Oligoflexus sp.: one gene and its partner. The protein of the gene in region 1 binds, or shares a complex with, the protein of each later gene. Links are inferred from orthologs where the notes say so. Each region holds a gene or a part of one and is shown in the gene's direction. Other genes may lie near its edges.

The links. Proteins that work in one complex are often made in the same cells at the same time.
Region 2: the proteins of smc (region 1) and VFO10_RS16275 are in contact, whole or in part, in a crystal structure (PDB 3ZGX), measured with the Bacillus subtilis proteins. The link is inferred for Oligoflexus sp. from one-to-one orthologs.

What each region holds. Positions count from the first base shown.
Region 1 is NZ_DASTAT010000140.1:64,435-73,260, forward strand. Bases 1,937-6,146 are described here. They hold smc (chromosome segregation protein SMC), read left to right. Parts: upstream 1,937-2,322; coding sequence 2,323-5,946; downstream 5,947-6,146. Other genes in these bases: VFO10_RS29310 (hypothetical protein), read left to right, coding at 1,937-2,254; VFO10_RS29320 (SDR family oxidoreductase), read left to right, coding at 5,959-6,146. In the rest of the region: VFO10_RS29305 (single-stranded DNA-binding protein), read right to left, coding at 84-551; more of VFO10_RS29310, read left to right, coding at 749-1,936; more of VFO10_RS29320, read left to right, coding at 6,147-6,792; VFO10_RS29325 (hypothetical protein), read left to right, coding at 7,202-8,641; VFO10_RS29330 (hypothetical protein), read left to right, coding at 8,672-8,826. UniProt on the Bacillus subtilis protein: Required for chromosome condensation and partitioning.
Region 2 is NZ_DASTAT010000071.1:121,248-124,014, reverse strand. It holds VFO10_RS16275 (segregation and condensation protein A), read left to right. Parts: upstream 1-858; coding sequence 859-1,677; downstream 1,678-2,767. Other genes in the region: VFO10_RS16265 (pseudouridine synthase), read left to right, coding at 2,707-2,767; scpB (SMC-Scp complex subunit ScpB), read left to right, coding at 1,680-2,767; VFO10_RS16280 (hypothetical protein), read right to left, coding at 1-690. UniProt on the Bacillus subtilis protein: Participates in chromosomal partition during cell division. May act via the formation of a condensin-like complex containing Smc and ScpB that pull DNA away from mid-cell into both cell halves.

The sequences.
Region 1 (8,826 bases):
GGCGAGGTGTTTATTCTTCAGCAATTTAAGCTGCTTGCGTGGGATTAAGAATTCCAATCTTAACAAATTGGAATTTATGTTCCCTAGAACGGAATATCATCAAGACTCGATGAATTGTGGCTGCCGAACACGCTATCCGAAGGTGGCTCGACCGGGGGTGGATTGAAGCCTGACGAAGGACTGTCATAGCTGGAATCACCGCGGCTCGCACCGGCTCCGGCACTGCCCAGGAATTTCACGTTGTCAGCGACGATTTCCGTGGAATAACGCTTCTGACCCGATTGCTGGTCATCCCAGGAACGGGTCTGCAGGCGACCCTCGACATAAGCCGAGCTGCCCTTGCGCAGGTATTTTGCACAGTTCTCTGCCTGTTTTTTCCAGACAGTGATACGATGCCATTCTGTCTTTTCCTGGCGCTGTCCACTTTGGTCAGTCCAGTTGTCGGTGGTCGCCAGGCTAAATGAACAGAATGCTACGCCGCTTTGGGTGTAGCGCAGTTCGGGATCCTTGCCTAAGTTACCGACTAAAATCACTTTATTGACGGATGCCATCGTCTTCCCTCTTGTTGTCTTCGGCTTTTAAAAGCGCCAGCAATCCGGCCCAGATCTTGGGATTGGACGCCAAGCCCTGCAGTGGTTATAACTAAGCTCGTGACTCGGTCACAAGGAGAAATTACCGGGCTGGTTTTAAGTCAGCGGACGACTTTTTCCACACGTGGAACAGCCCTAGTCTGAGGAGCTTTTTGTATATGATCGTGACTCAAACGCGAGCTTGGCTCGGCAGCAGTCTGGTTTTGCTCGGCATGACCCTCTTTGGGGCCTGCAAAACCGAGGAAAAGTTGCCCAAGCTTGGTGAACAGATTGCAGGACCAGTGGACGTCGCCACCTCACCGAGCGGCAACTACTTTTATGCCCTGAATTCCGACTATGAGCGCCGTTTCAATGAAGGCTCGATCATGGTCATCGATCCGGAAACGGCAACACCGACCAAGATCAACACGATTCCCATTCCACGTCTCGGCCGTTCGCTGGACGTGGCGCAAAATCTCCTGCTCGTCACCTTCGATGCCGAAGGCGATGAAGTCATGCGGCGCATCGATATCTGGGACCTGAAAAACGAAACCGCCCCCACACTCGCAGCCTCATGGAGCATCGAATGCTCGCCTGTGAATGGGATCCTGGCGCCTTCGCAGCCTTACTTCGCCGTGACGTGCTTGAATGGTGATCTTTTCATGGGGCACCTCGATCGCAATAACCTCGCCGCCTCGACTCTGGATCGCGTGCGAAGCTACGGCTATGCACATCGCGCCCTATATTTCTATGAAAACGGAACCAACGTCCAGCTCTTCGGCTTCCCCTCGGACCTCGATATTCCCGATGCGGATGACTACCCCGCCACCGACAAGCAAAGCTACGATCTGGCCACCGATAAAATGATAGATGGCGCGGATGAGGTTCCCGATCTTCTGCAGGACACGCCGCAAGCCCGTCGCCGTCCTGGTAACGGCTATCCGTATCAGATGTTCATCTATAACGTGACGTCTGAGGAAGCGGCCTCACCCACGGATCCCGAGATTGGAACGGCGCGTTTTCGCTATCTGGAAACCGGAACCTATGCCAAACCCAATCAGGTGAACAAGGAGATGCGCTTCATCTATTACACCCTGCGTGACCTCGATGGAACGCCGACTTCGGGTGAAGGCACGGTCGATGTCGACAGCCGCATCTATCGCACCAACTTCTGGATGGCCAAACGCGGGCCGAACGATCCGAGCGAAGTCTTTTACCTTTCGCAGCGCGGCAACGCCTATGGTTCGACCAGCAATAACGTTCTGCGGGTCGAGGTCAATCCCACGGCTTTGAATTCAGGGACCGCGAAGTTCTCGGAGATGTTCCAGGTCCAGCGCGTCTACGGCTTTTCCAACGATCGCGACAGCGTCGCCCGTTATCCAGGCGCTTTTGCGGTGACAGAGATCGATGGCGAGCCCATGCTGCTTGTGAATCACTTCCGGGATCTCATCAATTTCCGTGACGCGCCTTTTTACAGCATTTCACGCAAATTCCTGAACCCGCCCTTCTCTTTGGAGCAGGCTGCGAGCTTCGATTCCACAGCCTTTGAAGCCTCATTTTATCAGCTGGCCGTCTCCAAAAGCGGCAAGCTTCTGACCTGCTCATTCTACGGACAATCCCTTTACTTGTTTGATGTTCGTCCTCGTACTAGTATGAAGGATCAAACTCCGATTCGGATTGAATGATACGCCGTATCTTTGGCATGTCCTGCGCTGGTTCCCGAGCAGGGGACCACGCGGGATGAGGGTCATGCATGCATCTTAAAAAGTTGGTTATTTCCGGTTTCAAGTCGTTTGCCGACAAAGTCACACTGAACTTCGATGACGGAATCACGGGAATCGTCGGGCCGAATGGCTCCGGCAAGTCGAACGTGATCGATGCCGTCCGCTGGGTCATGGGTGAGCAGAATGCCAAGCACCTTCGTGGTGATGTGGCCACCGACATTATTTTTGCCGGTTCCGAGAAACGCAAACCGCTGGGCATGGCTGAAGTTACGCTGATCTTTGACAACAAGGATCAGAGCCACTTCTGTCCGCCTGAATACCGCCATGAGGCTGAAATCGCCTTGACCCGTCGCCTCTATATCGATGGCGAGCGGGAATATTTCATCAATAAAAAACCCTGTCGTCTGAAGGATATCGTCGGCTTTTTCGCGACCACCGGCCTTGGCGGCCGCAGCTATTCGATGATCCAGCAGGGGCAGGTCGATCGCATCCTGAATGCGAAGCCCGAGGACGTGCGCGAGATCCTGGAAGAGGCCGCCGGTACCCTTATTTTCAAGGCCCGCCGTCAGGCCGCCATGAAAAAGCTCGAAGGCACCAACGATAACCTGAAGCGTATCGACGATATTTTGAGCGAGCTCGCCAAACAGCTCGAAAAGCTGAAGGAGCAGGTGGAGAAGGTTGCCGCGTGGAAGCAGCTGAGCGGATCTTTGCGCGATGCGGAGATGAAACTCTTTTCCCATAATTTCCGGCATTTTTCGACCAGGCTCCTTGAAATCGCCCATTCACTCGACACCGATACCGATAGTGAAGTGAAGGCCATGACCGACCTGTCCGGCCTTGAAGCCCGGGTCGAGGAGCTGCAGAGTCAGCTTTCTGAAAATGATCCTGAGCTGGACCTTTTGCGCGAAGAGATTTCCAACCTGCGCGAGCAGATCGTCCGCGCGGAGGGCACCATCACCGCCGCCATGCGAACCACCGAGCAGGGCCAGAAGCGTTTGAATGAACTGCAGGCCAATATTCAGGAGGATCAGGAGAGCCTGAGCTCTCTTGAAAACATGGTGGCCAGCAAGGAAGCGGATTATGTGCGCATGCAGGCGGAAGTGGAACGTCTGCAGGATCTGATCGCATCCTTCCAGGATGAAGTGGATCAGGTTGAAGAGGCCGCGCAGGTCTTTGAAAACCGTGCGCAGGAACTGGAAGATGAAATCAAGAATCTGGAGCTGCTGCTCGAAAGCAACCGCCTGCGCTGCGAAAGCATCGAGCGCGACCGCAAACGTATTCTGATTGAACGTCAGAATTATCAGGAGCGTCAGGATTCGCTGCATCAGTCCTTGAAAGGGATCGCGGATAGAATCGAAGCGGCCCGCAGCGTCCTGAACGAACGTCAGGCCGGGCTTGATCAGGAACTGCAGATGAAGCAGGACCTGGAAGTGGACGTTCAGCGCCGCGAGGAGCAGATTCGCGAAGGCGCGCGGGAACGCGATGCCCATAAGGAAACCTATCTGCATGCGCGGGCCCGACTCGGCACCCTGGAAGAGCTGGAAGCCAGCAGCGGCGATTTGAAGTCGAGCCTGCAGCAGCTCTATCAAAAATATCCGGAAGCCAAACAATCCGTTTACGGTGTGCTGACCGACTTCATCGCCTTTGATAAGGGGATTGAAGAGTGGGCTCCGCGTGCGGTGAATGCCTTTGAACGCTGGTCCGAGCGCCTTATCATCCCATCAGGTGACGCTCTGAATGGGCTGATTCGCCTTGTGAATCAGGAGCAGCTGGCGTCCCTGCCTTTGAGTCTCGCTTCGCTTTGGAATACGGATGACCTTGGTGCCATTCGTCAGTGGGCGGAACGTTACGAGGCTGTGCCGGTCCTGGATGTTCTGAAGGTGCAGGAACCGCATCGCAGTATGCTGACTATCCTTTTGCAGCGGCTTTATTATCTGCCGTCCGTTCATTTGAACGAGGATGAACTGCGCAGCCTGCCCTATGGCCTGATCCTTTTCACCGCCCAGGGTGTTCTGGTTCATTCCCGCGACGATCTTTTGCTGAGCGGAACGCAGTCCAAGGGCAGCCTCAGCCGCAAAAATGAAATCGAAAATCTGGCCCGACAGCTGAAGGAAAGCGAAGGCAAGCTTGCCGCCGCTCAAAGTCATCTGGATGTGCTGGAGCAGCAGCAGGCGGAATCACGCGTTCGTTTGAAGGACATTACCGATCGCCTCGGCAGCCAAAACCAGGATGCCCTGGCGGCGATGTCCGAGATGCAGAATCTTTTGAATCAGGACAATCATCAGAAGGAAATCATCGAGCAGAATGATCATCGCATCAAAGACCTTGATCAGCGCGAGCATGATCTGATGCGAGAGCTGGAGCAGCTCGGTGAAACCCGGATTTCCCTGGGTCAGGAAAAGGAAACGCAGCAGGGTGAACTCGAATCCCTGCAGGATGAGGCCAGCAGCATAGCCGAACGCAAGGACGAGGTGATGCGCGTGCATCAGCAGCGGCAGCTTGAACTTGCGAAGTTTGAGACGCGCTCGCAGTCCAACCGCGAGAACCTGGAGCAGAGCCGGCAGCAGCTGCAGAAACTGCAGACGAACATCACCAAACGCTACGAGGAAAAAAATCGACTCGAAGTCGAACTGGAGCAGGCCGAAATCAATCAGGCCCACGCCACCCAGGAGATCGAGGTTTACATCCGTCGTCGCGAGGAACTCGAAGGCCAGCTGGCCGAGCGTCGCGAGCAAAGCGCCGGCGTTCTGGAAGAGCTGCGTGTGGTGGAAAGCCGCCTGCGTGAAGCGCGGGATCTGCAGATGGAGATTCAGCGCAATAAATCGAAGAAAAGCGTGGAACTTGAGCGTCTCAAGCAGGTGAGCCGCGGAATTCTGGATCAGGCCAAGGAAAAATATCAGGTTGACCTGATGACCTATGAATTCACCGAAGATCCCAACTTCGATGCGGACAAGACCAACCGCGAAATCAGCAAGTTCAGAAATCAGCTGGAAAATATGGGCGGCGTGAACATGGTTGCGGTCGAGGAATACGAGCGTATTTCCAAGCGCCATGAATTCATTGACGCGCAAAAGGAAGAGGTGCTCGGCAGTATCCTCCTCCTTCAGGAAGCGATTGATGAGATCGAAGAGACGTCAAAGGAAAAATTCCTGAGCACCTTTGAGGTCGTGAATCAGAACTTCATCGAACTCTTCCCCATCCTCTTCCCCGGTGGCGAGGCGCGTCTTGAACTGACCAGTGAAGACGCCCTGACCGCAGGTGTCGAGATCATGGTGCGAATGCCCGGGAAGAAACCGCGGAGCATGACGCTTTATTCCGGTGGTGAGAAAGCTCTGACCGCGATCTCTTTGATCTTTGCGCTTTTGAAAACCAAGCCCACACCTTTCTGCTTCCTGGACGAGGTCGATGCGCCTTTGGATGAGGCCAACGTCGGCCGCTACAACAAGGTTCTGGACGCGCTGTCCAATCGCTTCCAGTTCGTGGTCATCACCCACAACCGTCGTACGATGGAAGTCCTGGATCAGCTTTACGGCGTGACCATGCAGGAGGGTGGTGTTTCCACTGTGGTCGGCGTGGATATGAGAAAAGATCTGCCGGCGCATCTGCAGAAAGCCTTCAAGAAAGTGGAAGAAACCGCCGCCACAGGCACATGATGGGAGCCACGGATGGACCTTAAGGGCAAGATAGCTTTGGTGACAGGCTCCAATAGCGGAATCGGTTGGGCCACCGCGCGTGGCTTGGCGGCCCAAGGCGCCCAGGTGATTCTGGGCTGCCGGAATCTGCACAAAGCGGAAGACGCCCGTGAGTCCATTTTGAAGTTTCATCCCAAGGCCACGGTTGACGTCATCTCAATGGACCTTGCGAACATCATGAATATCAAAAGCGCGGCCGAAGTTTTGAAGCGGCGCTTTTCCCAGCTGGATATCCTGATCAATAACGCAGGCGTGATGAGCCTGACCCGACAGGAAACTCGCGATGGTTTTGAAATGACCTTCGGCGTCAATCATCTCGGAACCTTCACCCTCACGCAGGCGCTTCTGCCTTTGGTCAAGGCCGCACCCGAAGGCCGCATCGTGACGCTTTCTTCCAAGCTGCATTATCGCGGACACATGCATTGGGATGATCTGAATTATAGAGCGAGGCCTTATAAAGGTTGGGAGGCCTATAATCAGTCCAAGCTGGCCAATGTTCTGATGACCAAAGCCCTGGCGCGGCGTCTGCAGGGAAGTTCGGCCTCGGCCTTTGCCGTGCATCCGGGTGTGGTCGCAACGCAGCTGGGTCGTGATTATCCGGGCTGGCTGATGTCGATCGCCAAGGTTTTTATGGTGACGCCGGAAAAGGGGGCGCGGACCTCGCTTTATGTGGCGACTGAGCCGGGCCTGCAGAAGCTCAATGGAGCTTATTTTGAAGCTTCAAAAGAAAAGAAGGCCGCGCCTGAGGCTTTATCCGAAGACAATCAGGAACGACTCTGGACTTTAAGCGAAGAGCTTACGGCCTAGTGGCAACGTGAAGATCACTGTGGACTACGAAGATGAGCGTCCAGCCACGGTAGTGGACTACCTCGATGGACCGTTCGACCTGATGAAAGTCAAGAAACTGATCGAAGATTGCGTTGAAGGTATTCTCGCTTCTTGAGTAAGTAGGCCCTCCGGGAGCCATCCTCACTTTCGCGTCAAAGCTCTTATCCCAAGTGGATTTGTCCGGCTTCTGTCGACATCCCATTCATTCACAAATTATGGCTATGCCCCGGGGCTTTGGGCCCAATCCGCTCGTTCTCATGAACGAAATGGAATTGAAGGACGCCTTTGCAATGCCAGTTCAGTTTGAGTTGCCAATAGGACATATATAAGTGGCTCCAATGATCGTGCGGGCAGCTGGCTACTCTATACTGAGAGTAATAGTGTCAGTATGTTACGCCTCACTGCAATAAATACCCAGGGTTTATGTCTCAACCACCGTCTTCTTCACTTTGCTAAAGAGAGTCAAAAAATGAAGTATTCCAAGTTTGTCGTACTTTCCCTAGTCCTCGTCAGCGCCTGCGGTAAAGAGACCAAAACAAAAACCGTGGTCGTCCAGGATCCCGAGCAAAGTAAACGTATCGCCGAACTGGAAGCGGAGAATAATGCCAGCGAGACTGCGCTTGCGCAAAAAGAAGCCGATGTTAAGGCGCGTATCGAAGCGGCCGTCAGTCAAGCCACCGAAGGCCTCGTGAATAAGCAAGAGGTCGATAAACTCGTCAGCGCTGCAGTCGAAAATGCTTTGAAGGACAAGCCGAGCGAAGAGCAAATTCAAGACAGAATCAAGAAAGCTGTTGCGGAAGCGCTTAAAGACACTGTTACGCCCTCGCAAGTGGAAGAACGTATCAATGCTGCGGTTGCAGAAGCCCTAAAGAAACGTCCCAGCGACGAAGAAATCCAAAAGAGAATCAACGCTGCCGTGGAGTTGGCCACCGCTGGCCTTTCGAATCCAGAACAGGTCAAGGCCGCAGTGGATAAAGCCGTGGCCGAGGCTCTGGCCAACACAACAACTGAAGAAGGCATTCTGAAAAGAATCGCTGACGCCGTCGCCGATGCTGTCAAAGGCCTCGTTCCCGAAGCGGACGTCGCTGGACGTATCAATAAGGCTGTCGATGAAGCATTGAAAGCTCGTCCGAGCGACGAAGAAATCCAAAAGAGAATCAACGCTGCTGTGGAGTCGGCTACTGCTGGCCTTTCGAATCCAGATCAGGTCAAAGCCGCAGTGGATAAAGCCGTGGCCGCGGCCTTGGCACTTGTGCCGACGGAAGCTGAAATTCAAGAGCGTATTAAAGCTGAAATCACAGCAGCCCTGGCCGGTGCCGTCCCCGAGACCGCCGTCGTCGAGCGTATCAACAAAGCCGTTTCGGAGGCCCTGAAACAGTCTTTGCTGGCTCGTCAACTCGAAGCTGCCAAGCGATTTGTGAACCTTGTCCAAAGCCGAAAAGGTATTATACACGCTGAAAATTCCAGCGGAGCTCTGGTGCCTACGGAAGTCACTTACTCCTTCAAGCTGGATGAAAGCAAACCATGTCAGCTCACCTTGACTGAAAAAATCAAACTGAACGGTTGGTCCTACACTTACTTCCTGAAGGTCGACAAAAACTATCGCTCGGATGTTATCAGGACCGAGGAAGGAGCAACGAAAATGGCAGGTATGAACCTGTTCCTCAACGGCTGGCTTCCTAACATCGCCTTCGAGGCCAATATCGATGGTGAAGTGACCTCCGATTTCGGCAAAGGTCCGTTCCTGAGTTTCAAAGCTGCCGAAATCGACTTTGTCAACTCGCTCGATAAATCCTTCGGCCTTCTGGTCGACGAGTGCGGCCGCTAATTTCAAACAAAACGATAAAGGTGAATAGATATGCAAAACACAGTTCAAGTAAGTCGCGTTCTTTATAAGTCGATCAGCTGCCTGCTTTTGAGTTCCGCACTGCTGAGCGCCTGCCAGGATACCACGTCGACGAGTTCCCCCAGCGTGACCGAAGTCGGAGGCACGCGCAGCAAACGTCAATCGAT
Region 2 (2,767 bases), on another replicon or contig:
GAACCAGCGTTCATCGAGGGTCAGCTCGGGACCATCAGGCTCGGCGACGTAATCATAAGCCTGCGTGGCCAGCTCGCACATTCCATATTCACTGATGATGCGATTGCGCGGGACACCCAGATGCTCGGAAATTAAAGTGTAAAGTTCCTCACGCGTGACCGAACGCGAGCGGCCCTTGGTTCCACCCGTTTCAATCACGACGCTGCCTTCCGGTAAACGGAGGCGCACACCATCATCCGCAAGATTCACAAAATGAAAAGCTGTACCAAAGATCCAGATTGGCTTTTCTGGAACAGGTCCGGTTCCGTCCCAATATTCAAGCCGATGCTCATCACCAATCCACGCGACCATCTGCGCAAGGCTTGAATCAGGCCATTCCTTCACGCTGGGTATCAGGCTCAAACCAGAAACCGCATGGATGTCCGTAAAAAAATGCCGCAAAATATCCTGAAACGCCGCCACCGAAAGGCGTCTATAGTTTTCCAAACCGGCTTTTGAAAAATGGCTCTGCGAACGGTCCGCGCGCGTCGTGCCGCTCGACAGAAAGGTTCGCGCCACAGGACCCGCGATCAGATTTCGCAGTTCGTCCGCATGCAGTTTGAAAAACTCAATAGGGAGCAAAGCCGCTGTTCCATAGGTGGCTTTCAAAGCGTCCGTGGCCAGGGGCAGATTATTTTTCAGGGTTTCCATGCGTCATCCTCCCGGATCTGCAGCTTATGCCAGTCCAGGCGTCCGCTGTAAACGCCCAAATGGGGCCCAGGATGGGTCCCCACCACGTGCTATCCAAAGTCCCAGCTTTTCGCTAGAATCTCCAGATTGTTTAGAACCGGCTCAACGAAAGCGCCAGGGACTCAGGGCATGACGACGCAGTATTACCTAAAACTTGAGCAATTCGAGGGGCCTCTCGATCTTCTTTTGCACCTGATCCGGGTGAACGAAATCGACATTTTCAACATTGATATCTTCAAGCTCACCCAGCAGTACCTCGCGTATCTGCGGATCCTGCGCTACGATGACTTGGCTGATGCCGGCGAATTTATCGAAATGGCCGCGACCCTGATCGAAATCAAAACGAAGATGCTGCTGCCCGGCCAGGAAAGTCAGGATGAAGCCGGCCTTCTGAACGAGGACGACCCGCGCTACAACCTGCAGGAGCGCCTCCTTCAGTACGAAACCTTTAAAAAAGTTGCCGAATATCTGTCGGTCAAACCGCAGTTCGGCGTGCAGATCCGTTCGTCGATGGAATGGCAACGACTGACACCGCTTTATGAAAGCATTGAAGCGCCTTTGGTTGGGGATCCGACCTCGCTCATCGTGCTGTATGAACAGATGCTGCGCGATCTGGCCGAACGCAAGCCAGCCGCGCGTCACGAAGCGAAGATGCACCAGGTGACGGTCGAGGAGAAAATCATCGAGCTGGGTCGCATCATCAGTAACGTAAATTTTGCGCTGTTCCAGGGCTTTTACAAAACCTTCCAGTCGCGCTATGAACTGGTCGTTTATATCCTGGCCACGCTGGAGCTGGCCAAGGCCCAGACGGTGAAGATCTACCAGGAGGAGTTGAACGGACCTCTCTGGCTTTATCGCAGCGATCTCGACGCCAATCAGCTGCCTTTGCAGGTGAAAGGCGTGGACCGCCCTCGTTTGGCAGAACCGCCTGAAATGGATGGAGTATGAGCATGGATGATCCGAAGCCCGAGAGTCTTTTTGAAGACGAGGACTTCCCCGAGGATAATGCGGACGACCAGGAAAGCGCCGCGGCATCCGATGCGCCTGAGCTGATCCTGGACGCCAATCCCGGCGGGGAATCGAAGGATGGGCTCATGCGTTGGGACGAGGCTCTGACCCTGGAAGGTCAGGTCGAAGCCATACTCTTTGCAGCTCCGAAACCGCTTTCGGTCACGGATATCTCAGAAATCCTTGCGGATGAAGACGGCAATCCGGGAGACACGGCGGAAATCGAGCGCGTGATTCAAAACCTTTTGCGCCTTTATCGCGAACGCAACGGCGGTTTTCGTCTGGAACATGACAAGGGCGTCGGCTTTCAATTCCGCACCGTTCCTGCCGCCGCGCCTTTGATGGAGCGCATGTTTTCGCAAAGGCAAAGACCTTTGTCGCGTGCGGCTTTGGAAACTCTTTCCATCATTGCCTATCGGCAACCCGTGACGCGCGCGGATATCGAAGCGATCCGCGGCGTCGATGCGGGCAGTATCATCAAAAACCTTCTCGATCGCGAGCTGATCAGCTGCGTGGGCCGCAAAGAGGATTCAGGCCGGCCGATGATGTTTGGCACCAGCCCTGAATTTCTGCGGGTTTTCCGCATCAATAGCCTCGATGATCTGCCGCCGCTTTCCGCGTTCCAGCCCGCACCCGAAACCATGGCCGAAGCGGAGAACCGCCTCGATCTGGGTGAGGAGGTCGATGTCGATGAATTCATGGATGATCCTGAGTCGGACGCTCCGACCGTGTCAGAGGGACTGGTTGAAAGCGCCGACGAGGGCGATTTTGCTGACATCAAAGTCAATTTTCAGGTAAGAGAGCAGCTTGAAATGCAAGGCGACGAACCGACTGCACCAGAGGAGCAGCCGCGCGTCGGCGCCCGCTTTGATGCGAAAGGTTTTGACGACGATGAGCCAGGACAAGTTGATCCGGATACAGAAGTGGCTTTCCCAGCTGGGACTGGCCTCGCGCCGCGAGGCGGAGAGGATGCTGACGGAGGGGAGAATCTCGATCAACGGCAAGATCGTGAAAGAACTCGGGACGAGGA